DNA from 3 places in the Streptomyces sp. NBC_00647 genome. Region 3 is predicted to be linked to each of the others. Evidence: predicted binding sites of a transcription regulator. Region 3 holds the regulator's gene; each other region holds the start of a gene.
What was found. The regulator HrcA, encoded in region 3, represses chaperone genes, less so after heat shock. The targets are predictions, from matches to a motif close to TTNGCACTCNGNNNNNCNGAGTGCNAA.

Region 1: groL (chaperonin GroEL) is a predicted target of HrcA. The motif match lies at 4,155-4,181, and genes of this name have one in related genera.
Region 2: groES (co-chaperone GroES) is a predicted target of HrcA. The motif match lies at 3,548-3,574, and genes of this name have one in related genera.

What each region holds. Positions count from the first base shown of each region.
Region 1 covers NZ_CP109040.1:4,897,737-4,905,114, forward strand. The annotation lists gene OG788_RS21325 (phospholipase D-like domain-containing protein) at 1-2,277, shown strand, start outside; gene groL (chaperonin GroEL) at 2,404-4,029, opposite strand; gene OG788_RS21335 (cold-shock protein) at 4,402-4,605, opposite strand; gene OG788_RS21340 (MoaD/ThiS family protein) at 5,047-5,322, opposite strand; gene thrC (threonine synthase) at 5,319-6,626, opposite strand; SAM riboswitch class I at 6,644-6,800, opposite strand; gene OG788_RS21350 (glucosyl-3-phosphoglycerate synthase) at 7,006-7,378, shown strand, end outside.
Region 2 covers NZ_CP109040.1:6,183,756-6,191,133, reverse strand. The annotation lists gene OG788_RS27350 (SDR family NAD(P)-dependent oxidoreductase) at 1-342, shown strand, start outside; gene OG788_RS27345 (ester cyclase) at 470-1,177, shown strand; gene groL (chaperonin GroEL) at 1,314-2,939, opposite strand; gene groES (co-chaperone GroES) at 3,095-3,403, opposite strand; gene OG788_RS27330 (polysaccharide deacetylase family protein) at 3,629-4,381, opposite strand; gene OG788_RS27325 (polysaccharide deacetylase family protein) at 4,378-5,343, opposite strand; gene OG788_RS27320 (THUMP-like domain-containing protein) at 5,435-6,628, shown strand; gene OG788_RS27315 (cell wall-binding repeat-containing protein) at 6,606-7,378, opposite strand, start outside.
Region 3 covers NZ_CP109040.1:3,820,134-3,827,511, forward strand. The annotation lists gene OG788_RS16780 (16S rRNA (uracil(1498)-N(3))-methyltransferase) at 1-208, opposite strand, end outside; gene OG788_RS16785 (nitronate monooxygenase) at 205-1,344, opposite strand; gene dnaJ (molecular chaperone DnaJ) at 1,457-2,590, opposite strand; gene hrcA (heat-inducible transcriptional repressor HrcA) at 2,591-3,607, opposite strand; gene OG788_RS16800 (MBL fold metallo-hydrolase) at 3,786-4,613, shown strand; gene OG788_RS16805 (DUF3097 domain-containing protein) at 4,659-5,468, shown strand; gene hemW (radical SAM family heme chaperone HemW) at 5,503-6,735, opposite strand; gene OG788_RS16815 (SpoIIE family protein phosphatase) at 6,913-7,378, opposite strand, start outside.

The DNA.
Region 1 (7,378 bases), 1.1 Mb from region 3:
TACTGGTTCAACAGCTCGGACCTGCGGGCGAAGCTCACCGCCGCCCAGAGCCGCGGCGTCACGCTGCGCATCATCTCGGAGTCGGCGAACCGGCCCAGCAGCGACCTGGACAGCCTCGCGCTGACCGGCAACTCCACCCTCACCTGGTGCTCCCGCGGCTGCCTGGGCAACGGCTCGGGCGACACGAACGCGATCGACCACGACAAGTACCTCGTGCTCGACTCACTCACCGACGGACGCAAGAACGTCGTCTGGCAGGCCTCGCAGAACCTCGCGGGCGGACAGGACGGCGAGATCAACAACGCGGTCGTCGTGTCCGGCAACGCGACCCTCGCGTCCCGGTACCGCGCGCACTTCAACGACCAGGTCAGGCACGCCGCCGACAGCCTGCACACGACGTACGACTACACCACCGGCGACCCGACGTCCCCGGTCGAGGCGTACTTCTCCCCGCGCGACACCGCCTCGGACGCCTCCCACTACGGCAACGCCGACATCCTCGCCTCGTTCATCGACCAGGTCGACTGCTCGATCGACGGAAAGATCAGGATCTCCGCCGCCGAACTCGATCAGCGGACCACCCGCCCGGCCGTCTACGACGCCTTGGCGACGAAGCGGTCCCAGGGATGCAGCGTCGACGCGAACGCCCGCGACCTCAGTGACGGCGGCGGCAACAAGGGCATCAACGACCTGACCGCCCTCGACATCGCGGCCTACGGCAACCGCCCCGGCGGCTGCCGCTACAAGACCTCGGCGGGGTCCTCCTGCAACCACGGCACCACCCACTCCAAGTACCTGCTGACGGAGTGGAAGAAGAGCGACGGCACCCAGGTCCAGCACGTGTACACGGGCTCCCACAACTGGACCGCGGGCTCGCTGAAGACGAACGACGAGACGATTCTGCGCATCGACGACGCGGGCACCTACCAGGCCTACGTCGCCAACTTCAACAAGGTGCGCGCGAGCGCGGTCGACCTCGACGCCGCGAAGTACGGCTCGACGTCCCAGCACTACTCCCGGGTCAACGTGAACGCGAACGGCGACCAGCACTACAGCGCCATCGCCTCCGGCGGCACCTCGTCCGTCTACACCGCGGTGGCCTACGAGCAGGGCGACCGGCACGACTCCTCGGACAGTGAGCTGGGCACCGACGTGTACCTGCGCCTGTACAAGGACGGCGCGCCGCTGTGGGACGAGAAGCTCCTGAGCAACGGCAACACCGGTACCGGCACGACCTGGTCGCACCAGAAGCCCGACGTCGGCGTGGACGACCAGGGCAACGCGATCGTCGTGTGGGCCAAGGACGACGACGGCAACAAGTACGCCGACATCGCGGTGCGCAAGGTGACCCCGGACGGCACGGTCACCACCCTGCCGCGCCCGCACGCCTCCGGTGACGGAGACCAGCTGCGGCCGACGGTCGCGGTGGCCGGCGACGGCTCCTACAGCGTCGCCTGGGAGAACACGGCCGACGGCTCGACCCTCAACCAGGTGTACGCGAGCAGCTGGTCCCCGACCGGTGCGCTGCGCTACCAGGACGTCCAGGTCAGCACGATCAACTCCGGTGCCGCCGGATCGAACCGCCGGCCCGACGCGGCGATCGACGACGCCGGGAACACCGTGATCGCCTGGGAGGAGGACGCGGACGGCAACGGCGGCCTCAACATCGGTGTCGCCAAGCTGAACACCTCGGGCGCGTTCTCCGTGGCCCGCAAGGTGGGCAACTCCCTCACCGACGGACAGCAGACCAAGCCCGCGGTGGCGTCCACCGGCGACGGCCGTTTCGTCGTGGCCTGGACGGACGAGTACACCACCGGCACCGGCACGCTGGTGCGGCCGCAGCGGATCAACCAGCGCTTCTTCTCGGCGACCGGCAGCCCCGCGGCGGCGGACCGGCGGACCACCGAGGACGGCACGGACACCGGCCCCTACATCGACGGCAAGCGACCGGTCTCCGACCAGGCGGACGCCGATGTCACGGTCGCCGACGACGGCACCTTCGTCGTCGCGTGGAAGGAGGCCTTCGACGTGCTCGTCGGCAACCCGGCCACCCTGTACGCGGGCCAGGACGACGTGTGGGCCCGCGGCTTCAACGCCGACGGCACGACGACCGGCAGGTTCCCCGCCACCCGGATGAACGTGGTGACCGGCGGCGGCCAGGGCGGCCCGGCCGTGGCCGTCGCCTCGAACGGCCGGCTCGCGCTGACGTACTCGGACGACTACGACGCCAACGGCTTCAACGAGATGCGGCTGCGCGACGCGTTCGGCAACTCCTGATCACCTCTCCCGCCGCGGCTCGGACAGCCGCGGCGGGAGAGCGTGAACGCCCGAGGGCGGCACCCCCGTTGAAGGGGATGCCGCCCTCGGTCTCGTACTGCGACGAACCGCTGATCCGCGAAGGGATCAGAAGTCCATGTCACCGCCCGGCATGCCGCCCGGAGCGCCGCCGGCAGCGGCCTTCTCCGGCTTGTCGGCGATGACGGCCTCGGTGGTGAGGAACAGCGCGGCGATGGAGGCGGCGTTCTGCAGGGCAGAGCGCGTGACCTTCGCCGGGTCGATGATGCCTTCGGCGATCATGTCGACGTACTCACCGGTCGCGGCGTTCAGGCCGTGACCGACGGGCAGGTTGCGCACCTTCTCGACGATGACGCCACCCTCGAGACCACCGTTGACGGCGATCTGCTTGAGCGGGGCCTCCAGGGCGAGCTTCACGGCGTTGGCGCCGGTCGCCTCGTCACCGGTGAGCTCGAGCTTCTCGAAGACCGAGGAAGCCTGGAGCAGGGCCACGCCACCACCGGCGACGATGCCCTCCTCGACGGCCGCCTTCGCGTTGCGAACGGCGTCCTCGATGCGGTGCTTGCGCTCCTTGAGCTCGACCTCGGTGGCGGCACCGGCCTTGATGACGGCCACGCCGCCGGCCAGCTTCGCCAGACGCTCCTGGAGCTTCTCGCGGTCGTAGTCCGAGTCCGAGTTCTCGATCTCGGCACGGATCTGGTTGACCCGGCCGGCGACCTGGTCGGCAGAGCCGGAGCCGTCGACGATCGTGGTCTCGTCCTTGGTGATGACGACCTTGCGGGCACGGCCCAGCAGGTCCAGACCCGCGTTCTCCAGCTTGAGGCCGACCTCCTCGGAGATGACCTCGCCGCCCGTGAGGATGGCGATGTCGCCGAGCATGGCCTTGCGGCGGTCACCGAAGCCCGGAGCCTTGACGGCGACGGACTTGAAGGTGCCACGGATCTTGTTGACGACCAGGGTCGACAGGGCCTCGCCCTCGACGTCCTCGGCGATGATCAGCAGCGGCTTGCCGCCCTGCATGACCTTCTCGAGGAGCGGGAGCAGGTCCTTGACGTTCGCGATCTTGGAGTTCGCGATCAGGATGTACGGGTCGTCGAGGACGGCCTCCATACGCTCCATGTCGGTGGCGAAGTACGCCGAGATGTAGCCCTTGTCGAAGCGCATGCCCTCGGTGAGCTCCAGCTCCAGACCGAAGGTCTGGGACTCCTCGACGGTGATGACGCCTTCCTTGCCGACCTTGTCCATCGCCTCGGCGATGAGCTCGCCGATCTGGGTGTCGGCGGCGGAGATGGAGGCCGTGGAAGCGATCTGCTCCTTGGTCTCGACATCCTTGGCCTGCTCGAGCAGGGCACCGGAGACGGCCTCGACGGCCTTCTCGATACCGCGCTTGAGGGCCATCGGGTTGGCGCCGGCGGCTACGTTGCGCAGGCCCTCGCGGACGAGCGCCTGAGCCAGGACGGTCGCGGTGGTCGTACCGTCACCGGCGACGTCGTCCGTCTTCTTGGCGACTTCCTTGACCAGCTCGGCGCCGATCTTCTCGTACGGGTCCTCGAGCTCGATCTCCTTGGCGATGGAAACACCATCGTTGGTGATCGTGGGCGCGCCCCACTTCTTCTCGAGGACGACGTTACGGCCCTTGGGGCCGAGGGTGACCTTGACGGCGTCGGCGAGCTGGTTCATCCCGCGCTCGAGACCGCGCCGTGCCTCCTCGTCGAACGCGATGATCTTGGCCATGTGAAGTGGTCCTCCCGGACGGGGTGGATTGCTCCGGATCGTGCCCGCGCCCGCGACGGACGGCCTGCAAGCCTTGTGGTTCCTTGCCCCACAGGCCCGCGGGCCTCGCCGGCCCGATCCAAGTTCTGTCACTCTCACTGGGAGAGTGCTAACGCCAATGATTAGCACTCGACCCCTGCGAGTGCAAGCGCCTCTCATGAAAACGGGCCCCTGGTGGAGCGCACGCACGGCGCCCGGACGGAGCGCGCTCGCGGGCGCGCGCGAGACAGAACAGGGGACCCCGAGGGTGGCCGGGGACGCACGAGGGGCCCGCATCCCTGGTGGGATGCGGGCCCCTCGGCGTGAGTGCGTCGGTGGCCGTTCGCGCCCGGATCAGACGGCGAGTTTGACCATGTCCGCCTGCGGACCCTTCTGGCCCTGCGAGATTTCGAACTCCACTCGCTGACCCTCTTCAAGGGTGCGGTAGCCGTCCATCTGAATCGCGCTGTAGTGCACGAAGACGTCCGCACCACCGTCGACCGCGATGAAGCCGTACCCCTTCTCCGCGTTGAACCACTTGACGGTGCCCTGAGCCATGCCTAACTCCCCTATTACTGGCCCTTGCACAGATCCACACTTCGCGGATCCGGGTCAGACCTCACCCCCCATTGGTTGGGGGTGTGCGCCGGAACGCGTCGACCGCGGCTGAATGTATCTGTCCAACTGCCGTCTGCAACAGGTCAATCGGACGAGAATTCTGGGCATGGCTGATCGTTGAAATGCGGAGAATTCGCAAGGATTCAGGGCAAGTCGGGCCCCGTAAATGCCATAAACGGCTCAAAAAGGAGCGGTAGTTTGGCTACTTCTTGTCGGATGCCGGGCGAGGACTCATATGCGTCCGGCATGAAACCAACATCGAAAGCGAAGCGACTTCCCCAACTGTAGCGCGCTCAACCCTACAGAATTGCCCCCTCCGTTTCTCTCACGGAGGGGGCAATTCGATGAACTCAGCGTGTTCGGCATTACCGAGGGTAACGATCAGCCTCCGGCGACGGCCGGAATGATCGAGACGCCCACACCGTCCGGGGTCGCCGTCTCCAGGCCCTGCTCGAACCGGACGTCGTCGTCATTGACGTACACGTTGACGAAGCGGCGCAGCTTGCCCTGGTCGTCCAGAACGCGCGCGGCGATGCCCGTGTGGTTCTTCTCCAGGTCGGCGATGACCTCGGCGAGGGTCGTACCCTCGGCCGTCACCTCGGCGACGCCCCCGGTGTAGGTGCGCAGGATGGTGGGGATGCGGACGTTGACGCTCATGATGCGAGGCCTGCCTCTCGGAAGGAGTCGAGGTTCGGGCGGATGGTCGCGGTCAGCCCGGTGTCCGAGGCCACCGCGTCCAGAGTCTTGAGGCCGTCGCCGGTGTTCAGCACGACCGTGGTCAGAGTCGGGTCGAGGAGACCGTTCTCGATCAGCTTGCGGGTGACGCCGACGGTCACGCCGCCGGCCGTCTCCGCGAAGATGCCCTCGGTGCGCGCGAGCAGCTTGATCGCGTCGACGATCTGCTCGTCGTTCACGTCCTCCACGGCACCGCCGGTGCGTCGCGCGATGTCGAGCACGTACGGCCCGTCCGCGGGGTTGCCGATGGCGAGCGACTTGGCGATGGTGTCCGGCTTCTGCGGGCGCACGACGTCGTGACCGGCCTTGTAGGCGACGGACACCGGCGAGCAGCCCTCGGCCTGGGCACCGAAGATCTTGTACGGCCTGTCCTCGACGAGCCCGAGCTTGATCAGCTCCTGCAGGCCCTTGTCGATCTTCGTGAGCTGGGAGCCGGAGGCGATCGGCACGACCAGCTGGTCGGGGAGCCGCCAGCCGAGCTGCTCGCAGATCTCGTACGCCAGCGTCTTGGAGCCCTCGGCGTAGTACGGCCGCAGGTTGACGTTGACGAAGCCCCAGCCCTCGCCGGCCGGGTCGCCGATCAGCTCGGAGCAGAAACGGTTCACATCGTCGTAGTTGCCCTGGATGCCGACGAGCTCGCCGCCGTAGACCGCGGCCATGACGACCTTGCCCTGCTCCAGGTCGTGCGGGATGAACACGCAGGAGCGGAAGCCGGCACGGGCCGCCGCGGCGCCCACGGCGCCGGCGAGGTTGCCCGTGGAGGAGCAGGAGAGGGTGGTGAAGCCGAAGACACGGGCCGCTTCGATGGCCTGGGCGACGACGCGGTCCTTGAAGGAGTGCGTCGGGTTGCCGGAGTCGTCCTTGACGAAGAGCTTGCCGGCGTCGACACCGAGCTCGCGGGCCAGGTTGTCGGCCTGGACGAGCTTGGTCCAGCCGGGGTTGATGTTCGGCTTGTCCGCCACGTCCGCGGGGACGGGCAGGAGGGGCGCGTAGCGCCAGATGTTCGCGGGTCCCGCTTCGATGCGCTTGCGGAGCTCTTCGGTCTCGTAGGCCGAGAAGTCGTAGGCGATCTCCAGCGGGCCGAAACACTCCTCGCAGGCGAAGACCGGGCCGAGCGGGACGCGGTGTCCGCACTCGCGGCAGGAAAGCGCCGCTGCCGGGCCGAGGTCCACCGCATCGGCGGAGTTCACGGAGTTCGTGGTGCTTGCAACTGTCTGCGCAGCCATGGAGGCGAGGCCCTTTCTCCTCATCTTCCTCACGACGCACTTCGCCGTGAGACGGATTTGGCACCTTCCCTAGCCGGGAGCCTCGCGACGCGATCGACATCGATCGGTACGAGACCGGCTGGAGGGTTGCCGGGGCTTCATCGGGCCGTATCCCTCTGCCCCTCTGGATGAGCGGTATTTGATTGTTGAACTGTTGAACGTGCTACGCGCCGATGATCGAGGACATGCGATGGTCATCCGCGTTGTTCAAGACTGTAACCGAAGGCCAGGACAGTTGAGATAGTCGTCCGAACCGCGAGACGACGGCAATCGATCTGCCGCTGGCCGCAGCGGGCACGCTGATGAGAGCGTGTGATCAGACAGTGAGGAGCCGCAGACCGTGCTGAAAGACGTCGAAAGCTGGCTGAGCACACGCTCCTGGTCCCTGACCGACCGCCCGCTCCACAAGCTCATGGCCGCGAAACGTTCCACCGGATCGACGGTCAGCGTCGTGCTGCCCGCGCTCAACGAGGAGGAGACGGTCGGCGAGATCGTGGCGATCATCCGCCACGACCTGATGCAGCAGGTGCCCCTCGTCGACGAGATCGTCGTCGTCGACTCGGGCTCGACCGACCGCACCTCGGCGGTCGCCGCCGCCGCGGGCGCGAGAGTCGTGCACCGCGACGACATCCTCCCTCGGATTCCCGCGGTGCCCGGCAAGGGCGAGGTGCTGTGGCGGTCGCTGCTCGTGACGAGCGGGGACATCGTCTGTT
Region 2 (7,378 bases), 2.4 Mb from region 3:
CGGGGCACGTACGGGGCGTCGAAGGCGTGGGTCGTGCAGTTCACGCAGGGCGCGGCGAAGGATCTCGCGGGCAGCGGCGTGCGGTTGATGGCGCTGGCTCCCGGCTTCGTGCGCACCGAGTTCCACGAGCGGGCCGGCATGGGCACGGACAACATCCCGAACTGGATGTGGCTCGACGCCGACAAGCTGGTCGCGGCGGCACTCGCCGATCTGGCGCGCGGCCGGACCCTGTCCATTCCGGACCCGCGTTACAAGGCGCTGATGGGCGTGGTGAAGGTGACGCCACGGGCGCTGCTGGGCGGGATCACGTCGAGGACCGGGCGGAAGTACGGCCCCCAGTAAGGGCGATCACGCAGGTCGCGCGGTTCGCGCGGCAGGCGCTCGCACGTCTCGTGCGGTGGGTGGTGTCGCCCCTCCGGTGGGAGGATTGAGGGTGAATCAACCGGACCAGGGGGCCGGAGGCGGCGCCATGACATTCGTACAGTTGATTGACTGTAGAACCAGTCGGTTCGACGAGATGAACCGGCTGATGGACACCTGGGTCGAGAAGACCAAGGGGAAACGGACCGCGACGCACAGCGTCATCGGCAAGGACCGTGCCGACGCGAGCCACTTCGTGGAGATCGTCGAGTTCCCGTCGTACGAAGACGCGATGCGGAACTCGAAGCTTCCGGAGACCGACACGATCTTCCAGGAGATGGTGGCGCTCTGCGACGGGATGCCGACGTTCACGGACCTGGACGTGGTGCGCGACGAGCAGCTCTACGCGACGAACGTCCGCATGTACTTCGACATGCTGGCGGGCCCGGGTGAGCTGGGGCCGCTCAACGGGCTGATGGCGGAGAGCTATCACGACCACGATCCCGCCAACGAGCAGGACACCATCGGGCTCGACGCGGTGCGGCGCGAGATCGAGATGTGGCGCGGCGGCTTCGACTTCGCGTTCACCGTCGAGGACCAGATCACGGAGGGGGACCGCGTCTGCACGCGGTGGACCTGGAACGGCACGCACACGGGCGACTTCATGGGGATGCCGGCGTCCGGGAAGCAGGCCTCCATGACCGGCACGACCATCTTCCGGTGCGGGGAGGACGGAAAGATCGTCGAGGGCTGGTGGCAGTACGACCGGCTGGGCCTGATGGCCGGGCTCGGTGCGCTGGACGCGCTGGAGGGCTGACCGCTCCGCGCGCGCCGGACGGACAGTCCCTGGGCAACAGCCTCGGAAACGAGGGAGGTCCCCGTTCCTGATGGAACGGGGACCTCTTCACGGCGTCACGCCTCGGTGGGCGCGGCCGTCCTCATGACGTCGTGCGTCAGTGGGAGTGCCCGTGGCCGCCGTGACCGGCGTCGCCCTCGTCCTCGGCCGGCTTCTCGACGACCAGGGTCTCGGTCGTGAGGAGCAGGGAGGCGATGGAGGCGGCGTTCTCCAGGGCGGAGCGGGTGACCTTGACCGGGTCGATGACGCCGGCCTTGACCAGGTCGCCGTACTCGCCGGTGGCGGCGTTGAAGCCCTGGCCCTTGTCGAGCTCGGCGACCTTGGAGGTGATGACGTAACCCTCCAGGCCGGAGTTCTCGGCGATCCAGCGCAGGGGCTCGACGGCGGCGCGGCGGACGACCGCGACACCCGTGGCCTCGTCGCCGGTCTTGCCGAGGTTGCCCTCGAGGACCTTGACGGCGTGGACCAGCGCGGAGCCACCACCGGAGACGATGCCCTCCTCGACCGCGGCGCGGGTCGCGGAGATGGCGTCCTCCAGACGGTGCTTCTTCTCCTTGAGCTCCACCTCGGTGGCGGCGCCGACCTTGATCACGCACACGCCGCCGGCCAGCTTCGCGAGGCGCTCCTGGAGCTTCTCGCGGTCCCAGTCGGAGTCCGTGTTCTCGATCTCGGCCTTGATCTGGTTGACGCGGCCGACGACCTCGTCGGAGCTGCCGCCACCGTCGACGATCGTGGTGTCGTCCTTGGTGACGGTCACGCGGCGGGCGCTGCCGAGCACGTCCAGGCCGACCTGGTCGAGCTTGAGGCCGACCTCCTCGGCGATGACCTGACCACCGGTGAGGGTGGCGATGTCGCCGAGCATGGCCTTGCGACGGTCACCGAAGCCGGGGGCCTTCACGGCGACGGCGTTGAACGTGCCGCGGATCTTGTTCACGACCAGGGTCGACAGGGCCTCGCCCTCGACGTCCTCGGCGATGATCAGCAGCGGCTTGGAGGCGTTCGACTGGATGACCTTCTCCAGCAGCGGCAGCAGGTCCTGGATGGAGCTGATCTTGCCCTGGTGGATGAGGATGTACGGGTCGTCGAGGACGGCCTCCATACGCTCCTGGTCGGACACCATGTACGGGGACAGGTAGCCCTTGTCGAAGGCCATGCCCTCGGTGAAGTCCAGCTCCAGACCGAAGGTGTTGGACTCCTCGACGGTGATGACACCGTCCTTGCCGACCTTGTCCATCGCCTCGGCGATGAGCTCGCCGACCTGCGGGTCCTGGGCGGACAGACCGGCGACGGCCGCGATGTCGGACTTCTCGTCGATCGGGCGCGCGGTGGCGAGGAGCTCGTCGGAGACCGCCTTGACGGCCGCGTCGATGCCCTTCTTCAGCAGCGCCGGGGAGGCTCCCGCGGCGACGTTCTTCAGGCCCTCGCGCACGAGCGCCTGGGCGAGCACGGTGGCGGTGGTCGTACCGTCACCCGCGATGTCGTTGGTCTTGGTCGCCACCTCCTTCACCAGCTGCGCACCGAGGTTCTCGAACGGGTCCTCGACCTCGACCTCACGGGCGATGGTCACGCCGTCGTTGGTGATGGTGGGGGCGCCGAACTTCTTGTCGATGACGACGTTGCGGCCCTTGGGGCCGATCGTCACCTTCACCGTGTCGGCAAGCTTGTTGACGCCGCGCTCGAGGGCGCGACGGGCGTCCTCGTCGAACTTCAGGATCTTCGCCATGGGAGCGGTTCAGCCCTCTCGGAAAACTTGGGAGAAACGAACGGCGCCCCCAGCGCCCGGTTCATCAAAGGTAGCGGGGGCCAGGGGCGCAGTTCACTGCAATGCTTGGTGCGGGGTTGTCCGGGGGAAGCCCCCGGACGCCCTTACCGGGTGAATTACTTCTCGATGATCGCGAGCACGTCGCGAGCCGAGAGGACGAGGTACTCCTCGCCGTTGTACTTCACCTCGGTGCCGCCGTACTTGCTGTAGAGCACGATGTCGCCGACGGCGACGTCGAGCTCGACACGCTTGCCGTCCTCGATGCGACCCGGGCCCACGGCCAGGACGACGCCCTCCTGGGGCTTCTCCTTGGCGGTGTCCGGGATGACCAGGCCAGAGGCCGTGGTCTGCTCGGCGTCGAGCGGCTGGACCACAATGCGGTCCTCGAGCGGCTTGATGGCAACCTTGGAGCTGGTGGTCGTCACGATCCGACCTCCCCCTTCGGAGATCTCACGGGGTTAACTGTCTGAGGTGGCGACCAGGTGGATCCGTCGTCGCGGGTGCCGGATCTTCCTGTCGCTATTGGCACTCTCCAGGGGGGAGTGCCAGACCTGAGACTATGACTGCGATTAGCACTCGGTCAAGCGGAGTGCCAAAGGCGTCGGCGTGGCGTGGCCCGGAAGGTGCCGGAGCGTGGCGAACGGGCGCCCCTAGAGGTAGTTCTCCAGCCGGGCCGGCGTGAAGCCCTCCGCCTGGATGCGCCGGAGCAGCCGGACCGTGGCGTCCGTGAGATCGGGTTCGCCGAAGCCGCAGAGGATGTCGCCCGGCCTGAGCCGGTGGGCGTCGGCGGCGCGGCCGAGGACGATCGCGGCGACCCCGCAGTCGGCGGCGGCGCGCAGGGTGGTGCTGTCGTATCTGCCGTAGGGGGGCCGCAGCAGCCGGGGCCTGATGCCGAAGCGCTGCCGGAGCTTGTCCTGCTGTCCGCAGATCTCGGCGCGCTGGCCGGCATAGGGCAGGCCGCGCAGGGAGGCGTGGTCGAGGGTGTGGTTCTGGACGCTCGCGCCGACCGCGCGCAGCCGGGCGAAGTGCCCGTACCCCGGCCCGATGACACGGTCCGTGAGGAACACGCTGACCGGGAGCCGCAGTTCGCGGACCATGTCGACGAACCGGGGATCGCGCTCCACCCCGTCGTCGTACGTCAGGAAGACCACCTTGTCGCGGGTGCGCACATGGTCCACGACGGGCGGCAGTCCCGGACCCGCGGTGCGTGCGGTGGTCCGGGCGGGCGCCTTCGGTGGCGCGGCGAGCGGGCTGGCCAGGCCCCAGCGGCGGTACGCCGTCTCCTGCGGACGCACCCGCTGGGCCGCCTTCTTGCCCAGCCGCTCGATGGGGTCGACGGACTGCGCGCAGCCACCGAGCAACACCGCCGCGAGCAGTACGGCGATCACCGCCCGCACCCTCACAGGTAGTCCTCGAGGCGCGCGACCGCGTACCCCTTGCCGGTGACCGTCTTCAGGAAGCGGCGGACCATGTCGGGCATGGTGCCCTTCCAGTCCTCGCGGCCCCGGAAGTGGGTGAGGACGATGTCGCCGGGGTGCAGGTCCTGGTCGTCGTCGCGGTACTCCCAGTGGTCGACGAAGACTTCCTCGTTCCAGATGGGCGCGTACTCGACGCCGCAGGACTTGGCGGCGCGCAAGGTGTCCTGGTCGTAGTTGCCGTACGGCGGGCGGAAGAGGACCGGGCGCTTGCCGAACTGCTTCTTCATCACGTCCTGCATGCCGCAGATCTCGCGCTTCTGCCGCGCGTAGGACAGCGCGGGCAGATAGGGGTGGTGCAGCGTGTGGTTGTTGAGGGTGATGCCTCGGTCGCGCATCTTCCGGAAGTACCCGTAGTCGTCCTTGACCAGGTAGTCGCTGAGGAAGGCGGTGTACGGGATCTTCAGGTCGCTCATCATCCGCAGGAACGCGGGGTCCTTCTCCTCGCCGTCGTCGATGGTGAGGAAGACGACCTTGTCCTTGGTGGGGACGGTCGTGAAGACCGGCGGCAGCCCCAGCTCCTCCTGGCCGTCGACCTCGAACCCCTTGCGGGCCTCGATGGCCGGCTTCCTGGCGGGCGGCGCCGGGGGTGTCAGCGGCACCTCGGCGAGTCCCCAGCGCTTGGCGGCGGCGACCCGCCGGGCCTGCGCCAGCCGGAGCCGGGAGGCGTACGCGTCGAGGGCGCGGGCCGGGGGCGCCTGGAGCCGGACCTGCCGACCGTGGGCCGGCTTGGCGGCGTCGGCGTCGGCGTCGGAACCGGGGGCGGAGCCGGAGCCGGAGCCGGTCTCGGCACAGCCGGAGACGAGGAGGGCGAGGGCGAGCACGCCGACTCCCCAGCGCGCACCGGCCCCGTTTGTGCCGTTTTTATCATTTTGTCGCACGGGTCGCATGGAGCCGGATCCTCCCAGGTCACCGCCCTCCCCCAGGCCCCGACACCGCCGCCGGAAGCACACCGTCCACCGACTGGCCCACAATGGCCGGGTGAACGACGTCTCCTTCGCCTCCCTCCTCACCGCCGAGGGCCGCGCCCTGCTCGACGAGGTCCGCGCCACCGAACCGGCACAGGAGCTGGCCGTCGCCACCCGACTGCGCCGCGAGCACCCCGCCGAACTGGTCTCGGCGGCCCTCGGACAGGCCCGGCTGCGGCAGCGGGCGGCGGCGAAGTTCGGGGCCGAGGACGCCGGACGGATGTTCTTCACCCCGAACGGGGTCGAGCAGTCCACCCGGACGAGCGTGGCGGTCCACCGCGCCCAGCGGCTGCGCGCCCTGGGAGTCCGGTCCGTCGCCGATCTCTGCTGCGGCATCGGCGGCGACGCGATCGCGCTGGCCCGCGCCGGAATCCGCGTCCTCGCCGTCGACCGTGATCCGCTGACGGCCGCCGCCGCCCGCGCGAACGCCGACGCGCTGGGGCTCACGGACCTGATCGAGGTGCGCGAGACGGACGTCACCGAGGTGGACACCTCTTCGTACGACGCGGTCTTCGTGGACCCGGGGCGCCGGGGCGGCCGAGGCCGGATCTTCGACCCAGAGTCCTACTCGCCACCGCTGTCCTGGGCCGTCGGGGCGGCCCTGCGGGCTCCGGTCGCCGCGCTGAAGATCGCCCCCGGCATCCCGCACGAGGCGATCCCCGCCGAGGCGGAGGCCGAGTGGATCTCGGACGGCGGCGACGTGAAGGAGGCGGTCCTGTGGTTCGGCACGGAGCCGGGCCTGGTACGCGCCACCCTGCTGCCGGGCCCGCGCGAGCTGCGCGGACGCGGGCTGCCCGATCCGGCGGTACGGGCGGTCGGACGCTATCTGTACGAGCCGGACGGCGCCGTCATCCGCGCGCACCTCGTCGCCGAGGTGGCCGAGGACCTGGACGGCGGGCTGGTCGACGAGACGATCGCCTACGTCACGGCCGACGAGCTGCGCCCGACGCCGTACGCGTCCGCGTACGAGATCACCGACCGACTCCCCTTCAACGTCAAGAAGTTGAAGGCGCTGCTCCGGGAGCGGGAGGTCGGCGTCCTGACCGTGAAGAAGCGCGGATCGGCCGTCGAGCCGGAGGAGCTGCGGCGCAAGGTGAAGCCGCAGGGCCCCCGCTCCGCGACGGTGTTCCTGACCCGGGTGGCGGGCGCCCCGACCATGCTGGTGGGGGCACCCGCGACACCGTCTACTGGTGGTGGACCGTCTTGAGGGGTGCCAGGTTCGGCTCGGCGCCGACCGGGCCCGACCTCACGACCGTCGCGGCCTGACCGCCGTTCGTGCGGAGCGTGAAGGTGCTCTGCCGCGAACTCGTGGGCTCCAGGCCGTTGTAGTACGGGTGGTACACGAACTGGCTGCTGCTCGCGCTGATCGAGGCGCCCGCGGTGTCCAGCGCGCCCGACGCGATCGACCCGCTGCCGCCGAAGCCGACCACGAACTGCGTGCTCGCGGACTCGCGCAGCAGATAGCTCTTGGCCTCGCTCGACAGAGTGTCGCGCGAGGTCCACAGGACGGGTCCGAAGACGTTCATCGCCGCACCGGCCGACACGCCGCCACGCCAGGTGTTCGTGTAGGCGAGGGCGGCCTGGCTCGGCGCGCTCCACCAGAACTTGGCGACGGCCGCGGAGGTGCCCTCGTTGGTGCTCGCCGTGATCGGGTAGTACGTGTACGTCGACGGCCACTTGGAGAAGGAGGTGTGCGTCAGCGCGTACTTCGCCGAGGCACCCACCGTGATGATCATGGTGCTCTTCGGGCTCAGGCTGTTGAGGTACGCCTTCACCGAATCGGTCAGCTTGTTGCCGTCGTTGAGGACGACGCTGCCCGCGCTGCTCGTGCCGTCCGCCCCGGCCGCGGCGGCCGCCGCGAGCGCCGAGTGGTAGTCGGTGCCGGTGGCCAGGAACACGTACTTCGGCGCGCTGGTCACGGACTTCGCCACCGCGACCGAGGTCGAGTACCGGGACG
Region 3 (7,378 bases):
CCGAGCCCATCGACACGATCAGCCGGTCCTTGCCCTCGGTGTCGAGGACGACGCAGTCCGCCCAGCGCCCGGCCCCGTCGGTGAGCACGACGTCCTCGCCGGGCCGCAGCCGTTTCACGGAGACGGCGTGCCGTCCCTCGGCTCCGTCGAGGACGTAGCGTCCGCCGCCCGCTTCGAAGTGCTCGACCAGGAACACCGGTGCCGTCATCGGGCCGCACCCTCTTCCGGGGTCTCGTCGGTTGCCGACAACGCTGTCTTGGCGGCGGCGATTTCGGCGTTCAGTACGTCCACCAGCTGCCCGGCGGGCAGGTCGCGCGCCATGCGGTGGCCCTGACCCGCCCACAGCGCCATGCCCTGCGCGTCGCCCGCCTTCGCGGCCGCCTTGCGCAGCGGCGAGGTCAGGTGGTGGATCTCGGGGTAGGCGGCGGGGGCGTACGGGCCGTGCTCGCGCATGAAGCGGTTGGCCAGCCCGCGCGCCGGTCGCCCGGAGAACGCGCGCGTGAGTTCCGTGCGGACGAAGAGGGGGTTGGTCAGCGCCTCCTTGTGCACGGCGTTCGCGCCGGACTCGGGGGTGGCGAGGAACGCGGTGCCGAGCTGGGCCGCGTTCGCGCCCGCGGCGAGGACGGCGGCGATCTGGCTGCCGCGCATGATGCCGCCGGCCGCGACGATCGGGATCTGCACGGTCTCGCGGACCTGCGCGACCAGGGAGAGCAGCCCGACGCCCGTGCCGTCCGTCTCCGGGTTGTCGCGGTGGGTGCCCTGGTGTCCGCCGGCCTCGATGCCCTGCACGATGACGGCGGCGGCACCGGCCCGCTGCACGGCGAGGGCTTCCTCGGCCGTGGTGGCGGTGACCAGGGTGAGCGTGCCTGCACGGCGCAGGGAGTCCAGCACGTCCTGGCTCGGCACGCCGAAGTGGAAGGAGACCACGGCCACCGGGTTGTCGAGGAGGACGGCGAGCTTGGCGTCGTAGCCGTCGTCGCGGCCGCTGTCCGGATCGCCGAGCTCGGTCTCGTACCAGGCGGCCTCACCCGCGAGCTGGTTGGCGTAGACCTCGACGGCGGCGGCGGAAGGCAGCGCGGCGCCGACCGCTCCGGTGGAGCCGGTGCCCGCACCGGGGTACTCGGGCTGGGGCATGAACAGATTGACGCCGAAGGGACGTCCGGTCAGCCCGCGCAGCTGCTTGATCTCCTGGTACATGCCGTCGGCGGTCTTGTACCCGGCGGCGAGGAATCCGAGCCCGCCCGCCTCGGACACGGCGGCCGCGAGCTGGGGGACGGAAACGCCGCCCGCCATGGGGGCCTGCACGATCGGGTGAGGGAAGAGATCGGTCAGTGCGGAGGACATGACGGCATGTTGTCACGTCCTCAGTACAAGTCCGAATCCGGCCGTCCGCCCGGCATAGGCCACCGGGATGGGCGGGCACGGGGTGGCATTCCCACCCCGCGCCGCGCCTGGGTCAGCGCCCGTTGAAGGCGTCCTTCAGCCGGGAGAAGAGCCCCTGCTGACCAGGCTGGAACTGACCGGTGGGCCGCTCCTCGCCGCGCAGTATGGCGAGCTCGCGCAGCACCCGCTCCTGCTCCGCGTCGAGCTTGGTCGGCGTGGTGACCTCGACGTGCACGATGAGGTCGCCCCGGCCGCCGCCGCGCAAGTGGGTCACGCCCCGGCCGTGCAGCGGGATCGACTGACCGGACTGGGTGCCCGGACGGATGTCGACCTCCTCCATGCCGTCGAGGGTCTCCAGCGGCACCTTGGTGCCGAGGGACGCCGCGGTCATCGGGATGGTGACCGTGCAGTGCAGGTCGTCGCCCCGCCGCTGGAAGGTCGAGTGCGGCAGCTCGTGGATCTCGACGTACAGGTCACCGGCGGGGCCGCCGCCGGGGCCGACCTCGCCCTCGCCCGCGAGCTGGATCCGTGTGCCGTTGTCCACACCGGCCGGGATCTTGACCGTGAGGGTGCGACGGGACCGGACCCGGCCGTCGCCCGCGCACTCGGGGCACGGGGTCGGGACCACGGTGCCGAAGCCCTGGCACTGCGGACACGGCCGCGAGGTCATGACCTGGCCGAGGAAGGACCGCGTCACCTGGGACACCTCGCCGCGACCGCGGCACATGTCACAGGTCTGCGCGGCGGTGCCGGGCGCGGCGCCCTCGCCGTTGCAGGTGGCGCAGACGACGGCCGTGTCGACCTGGATGTCCTTCGTGGTGCCGAAGGCCGCCTCGTCCAGCTCGATCTCCAGCCGGATCATGGCGTCCTGGCCCCGGCGGGTGCGCGAGCGCGGTCCGCGCTGCGACGCCGTGCCGAAGAAGGCGTCCATGATGTCCGAGAAGTTCCCGAAGCCGCCCGCGCCGAAGCCGCCGGCGGCACCGCCCTGCTGGGACAGCGGGTCCCCGCCGAGGTCGTAGACCTGCTTCTTCTGCGGGTCCGACAACACCTCGTACGCGGCGTTGATCTCCTTGAACCGCTCCTGCGTCTTCGGATCGGGATTGACGTCCGGGTGCAGCTCGCGAGCGAGCCTCCTGAACGCCTTCTTGATCTCGTCCTGGGACGCGTCGCGGCGCACGCCGAGTACGGCGTAGTAGTCCGTGGCCACTTAGGACTCCGCCAGGATCTGTCCGACGTACCGTGCCACCGCTCGTACCGCTCCCATCGTTCCCGGGTAATCCATGCGGGTCGGGCCGACCACGCCGAGTTTGGCTACTGCCTCGCCGCCCGAACCGTAGCCGACCGAGACCACGGACGTGGAGTTGAGTCCCTCGTACGCGTTCTCGTGCCCGATTCGCACGGTCATGCTCGAATCCCCGGCCTCTCCAAGCAACTTGAGGAGCACAACCTGCTCCTCCAGCGCTTCGAGCACCGGCCGGATGGTGAGAGGGAAGTCATGTCCGAAACGGGTGAGATTGGCGGTACCGCCGATCATCAGCCGCTCCTCGGTCTCCTCGACGAGTGTCTCCAGCAGAGTGGAGAGCACTGTCGAGACCGTACCCCGGTCCTCCGCCTCGAAGGCGTCCGGGAGGTCCTGGACGAGCTGCGGGACGTCCGCGAAGGGGCGCCCGGCGACCCTGCTGTTGAGCCGGGCCCGCAGATCCGCGAGCGACGTCTCGCCGAACGGCGCCGGACAGTTGATCATGCGCTGCTCGACCCGGCCGGTGTCCGTGATCAGCACGAGCATCACCCGCGCGGGGGCGAGCGACAGCAGCTCCACATGGCGCACGGTCGAGCGGGTCAGCGAGGGGTACTGCACGACGGCGACCTGGCGGGTGAGCTGCGCGAGCAGCCGCACGGTCCGCCCGACGACGTCGTCGAGGTCGACGGCACCGTCCAGGAAGTTCTGGATGGCCCGCCGCTCTGGCGCGGTCATCGGCTTGACTCCGGCGAGCTTGTCGACGAAGAGCCGGTACCCCTTGTCCGTGGGGATGCGCCCGGCGCTGGTGTGCGGCTGGGCGATGTAGCCCTCGTCCTCCAGGGCGGCCATGTCGTTGCGGACGGTCGCCGGCGACACGCCGAGCCTGTGCCGCTCGGTGAGCGCCTTGGAACCGACCGGTTCCTCGGTGCCGACATAGTCCTGGACGATGGCGCGCAGCACCTCGAGCCTGCGTTCACTGAGCATCGCGCACACCTCCAGAAGTCGACTCGATGGTCTTCGTGGCCTTCGTGGCTTTCGCCTGGCACTCAGCGCACGCGAGTGCCAACGTTCCCCGGCCCAGTGTACGGCGGTGAGGCACGACCCCGGCAAGGGCGGGCCTGCGATGTCGTGCGCGGCACCCGGTCACCGCTAGCGTCGCCGTATGAGGCTGACTTGGGAAGAGCTGGGGTGGGAAAGGGTGGCAGCCCGGGTCGGGCGGCGGCGACTTCCGGACTGGGACTGCACGGTCGGGCTCGTCGTCGGCGAGGGCGCGGCCCTGATGATCGACGCGGGGTCGAGCCTCGCGGAGGGCGGGTGGCTGCGCGCCGAGGCCGAACGGCTCCTCGGGCCGGAGCGCCGAGTGACGCACCTCGCACTGACCCACCCGCATTTCGATCACGTCTTCGGCGCGGCGGCGTTCACGGACGTCGAGGTCTTCGGCGCGGTCGGGCTGGACGCGGTCTTCGCGTACGAGCGCGAGGAGCTGTGCGCGGACGCCGTGCGCAACGGTCTCGACCCGGACGCCGCGGCCGAGGCGGCGGACCTGCTGGTCGCTCCCCGGCACTCCGTGAGCGGCGAGTGGACGCTCGACCTCGGCGGCGGGCTCCAGGTGCTGCTGGCGAACGTCGGCCCGGGGCACACGGGCCACGACCTGGCGGTCCTGATCCCCGGCGCACCCGGAGCGCCCCCGTCGGCGGAGCCACCGGGATCGCCCGCGTCGCCCGCCCGGCCCGCGCCGCGCGCGTCGCTCCCGTCGCGCGCATCGCTCGCGTCGCCCGAGATCGTCTTCTGCGGGGATCTGGTGGAGGAGTCCGGCGAACCCCAGGCGGGCCCGGACGCCGTACCGTCGCACTGGCCCGCCGCCCTGGACCGGCTGGTGGACCTGGGCGGGGAGGACGCGGTGTACGTCCCGGGGCACGGGGCGGCGGTGGACGCGGCGTTCGTCCGGGCGCAGCGGGAGGAGCTGGCGACGCGCTTCGGCGTGTCGTAGGGATCAGCACACCACCCGCCCGCCACTTCTCCTATCGTCATCCGAATGCGCCAGTACTCTCCGGACCTGACCCCGCCGTGGAAGAAGCCCGAGCCCGTGCCCGAGGTCCCGGCGGACCCGGGCCTGGTGGTCGAGGAGCCCGGCACCGGATTCTGCGGTGCGGTGATCCGCTGCGAGGCGGGCACGGTGACCCTGGAGGACCGCTTCGGCAAGCACCGGGTGTTCCCGCTGGAGCCTCGCGGCTTCCTGCTGGAGGGCAGGGTGGTGACGCTGGTGCGCCCGACGGCCGGGGCGCCCGTACGTCCCAGCCGTACGGCGTCCGGCTCGGTGGCGGTCCCTGGTGCCCGGGCCCGGGTCGCGCGGGCCGGGCGCATCTACGTCGAGGGCCGCCACGACGCCGAACTGGTCGAGCGGGTGTGGGGCGACGATCTGCGCATCGAGGGCGTCGTCGTGGAGTACCTGGAGGGCGTCGACGACCTCCCGGCGATCGTCGCCGCGTTCGACCCGGGCCCGGACGCCCGGCTCGGCGTCCTCGTCGACCACCTGGTCCCCGGTTCGAAGGAGTCCCGGATCGCCGAGGCGGTCACGAGCGACCACGCCCTGGTGCTGGGTCACCCGTACATCGACGTCTGGGAGGCCGTGAAGCCGTCCTCCGTGGGCATCCCGGGCTGGCCCCGGGTACCGCGCGGCCAGGACTGGAAGACGGGCGTGTGCCGGGCCCTGGGCTGGCCGGAGAACACCGGCGCGGCCTGGCAGCACATCCTGTCCCGGGTGCGCTCCTACAAGGACCTGGAGCCGGAACTCCTGGGCCGGGTGGAGGAGCTGATCGACTTCGTCACGGCGCCGCCCGAGTGAAAGATCATGGCCGCGGACCACATGGGAACAGTGTTCAGTCCACCAGATCCCGGACGACCGCGTCCGCGAGCAGCCGTCCGCGCAGGGTGAGGACGGCGCGACCGGCGTCGTACGGACCGGCTTCGAGGAGCCCGTCGGACAGCGCGCGGCGGGAGGCCGCGAGCCCGTCGGGGCGGAGCAGGGAGAGCGGGCAGCCCTCGCGCAGCCGCAGTTCCAGGAGGATGCGCTCGACCCGGCGGTCCTCCTCGGAGAGGAGTTCGCGCCCGGCGCCCGGCGAGCGGCCCGAGGCCAGGGCGGACGCGTACGCGCCGGGATGCTTCACGTTCCACCAGCGAACGCCGCCGACGTGGCTGTGCGCTCCGGGGCCCGCGCCCCACCAGTCGGCGCCGCGCCAGTACAGCTCGTTGTGCAGACAGCGGCCGGCCTCGGAGGTGGCCCAGTTCGACACCTCGTACCAGTCGAAGCCCGCCGCCGACATCACCTCGTCCGCGATGAGATAGCGGTCCGCGTGCACGTCGTCGTCGGTCATCGGGACCTCGCCGCGGCGGATGCGGCGCGCGAGCTGCGTGCCCTCCTCGACGATGAGCGCGTAGGCGGAGATGTGGTCGGGACCGGCGCCGAGGGCCGCTTCGAGCGATGCCCGCCAGTCGTCGTCCGACTCCCCCGGCGTGCCGTAGATCAGATCCAGGTTCACATGTGCGAAGCCGGCCGCGCGGGCCTCGGCGACGCAGGCCTCCGGGCGGCCGGGGGTGTGCGTGCGGTCGAGCACCTTCAGGACGTGCTGCCGGGCACTCTGCATGCCGAAGGAGACACGGTTGAAGCCACCGGCACGCAGCGTCGAGAGGTACTCCGGGTCGACCGACTCCGGGTTCGCCTCCGTCGTGATCTCCGCGTCGTCCGCGAGCCCGAACTCGTCCCGGATCGCGCCCAGCATCCGCACGAGATCGTCGGCGGCCAGCAGTGTGGGCGTACCGCCTCCGACGAAGACCGTACGGACGGGGCGCGGGTCGTCGCCGAGCACCTTGCGGGCGAGGCGGACCTCGTCGATCAGGGTGTCCGCGTAGTTGTCGCGGGAGGCGAGCACGCCGCCGGTGCCCCGCAGCTCGGTCGCCGTGTAGGTGTTGAAGTCGCAGTAGCCGCAGCGGGTCGCGCAGTACGGCACGTGGAGGTAGAACCCGAGGGGCCGCTCGGCCGCCCCGGCCATGGCGTGCGCGGGCAGCGCCCCGTCGTCGGGGACGGGCTCACCGTCGGGAAGTGCGGAAGGCATGCGTTCCATTGTCCAGTACGGGCGGGGTACGCGTTTCCGTCCCGCCCCGGGCCCGCCCGGACGACCGTCCCGAACGGTCCGTGGCGCGTGTCCCGTACCCGGCCGGAGACACCGGTTGCCCCCGTACCGCACCGCCGCAGGCCCGCCCGGCGCCCTCCCCGGTGTACGGCCGTCGCCCTACTGCGCCTGTAACACCAGCAGGGCCATGTCGTCCTCCGGCGGGCGGGTGCCGAATGCGTGGACCAGCCCGCGGATCCGTTCGGCGATCAGCTCGGCGTTCAGGCCGGCGCAGCCCGCGAGGGCCTGCGCGAGACCGTCGTCGTCGTCGAACTGGCGGGAGCCGTCGCGCCGCTCCGTCACACCGTCGGTGACACACAGCAGGGTGTCACCGGGGTACAGCTCGAAGGACTCGGAGGTGTATTCGGGGTCCTCGAAGACGCCGAGCAGGGTCTGCGGCCGGGCCACTTCCCTCACGTCGCCCGCGGGGTCCAGCAGCAGCGGCAGTGGATGCCCGGCCGAGGCCAGGGTGCAGCGCACTCCGCCGTCGAAGGGGACCAGCTCGCCGTACAGCATGGACAGGAAGCGCGTCTGCGGGCCGAGGTCGGTGCCGAGCCCGGGTCCGCCCGCGGCCACGAGCGCGCGG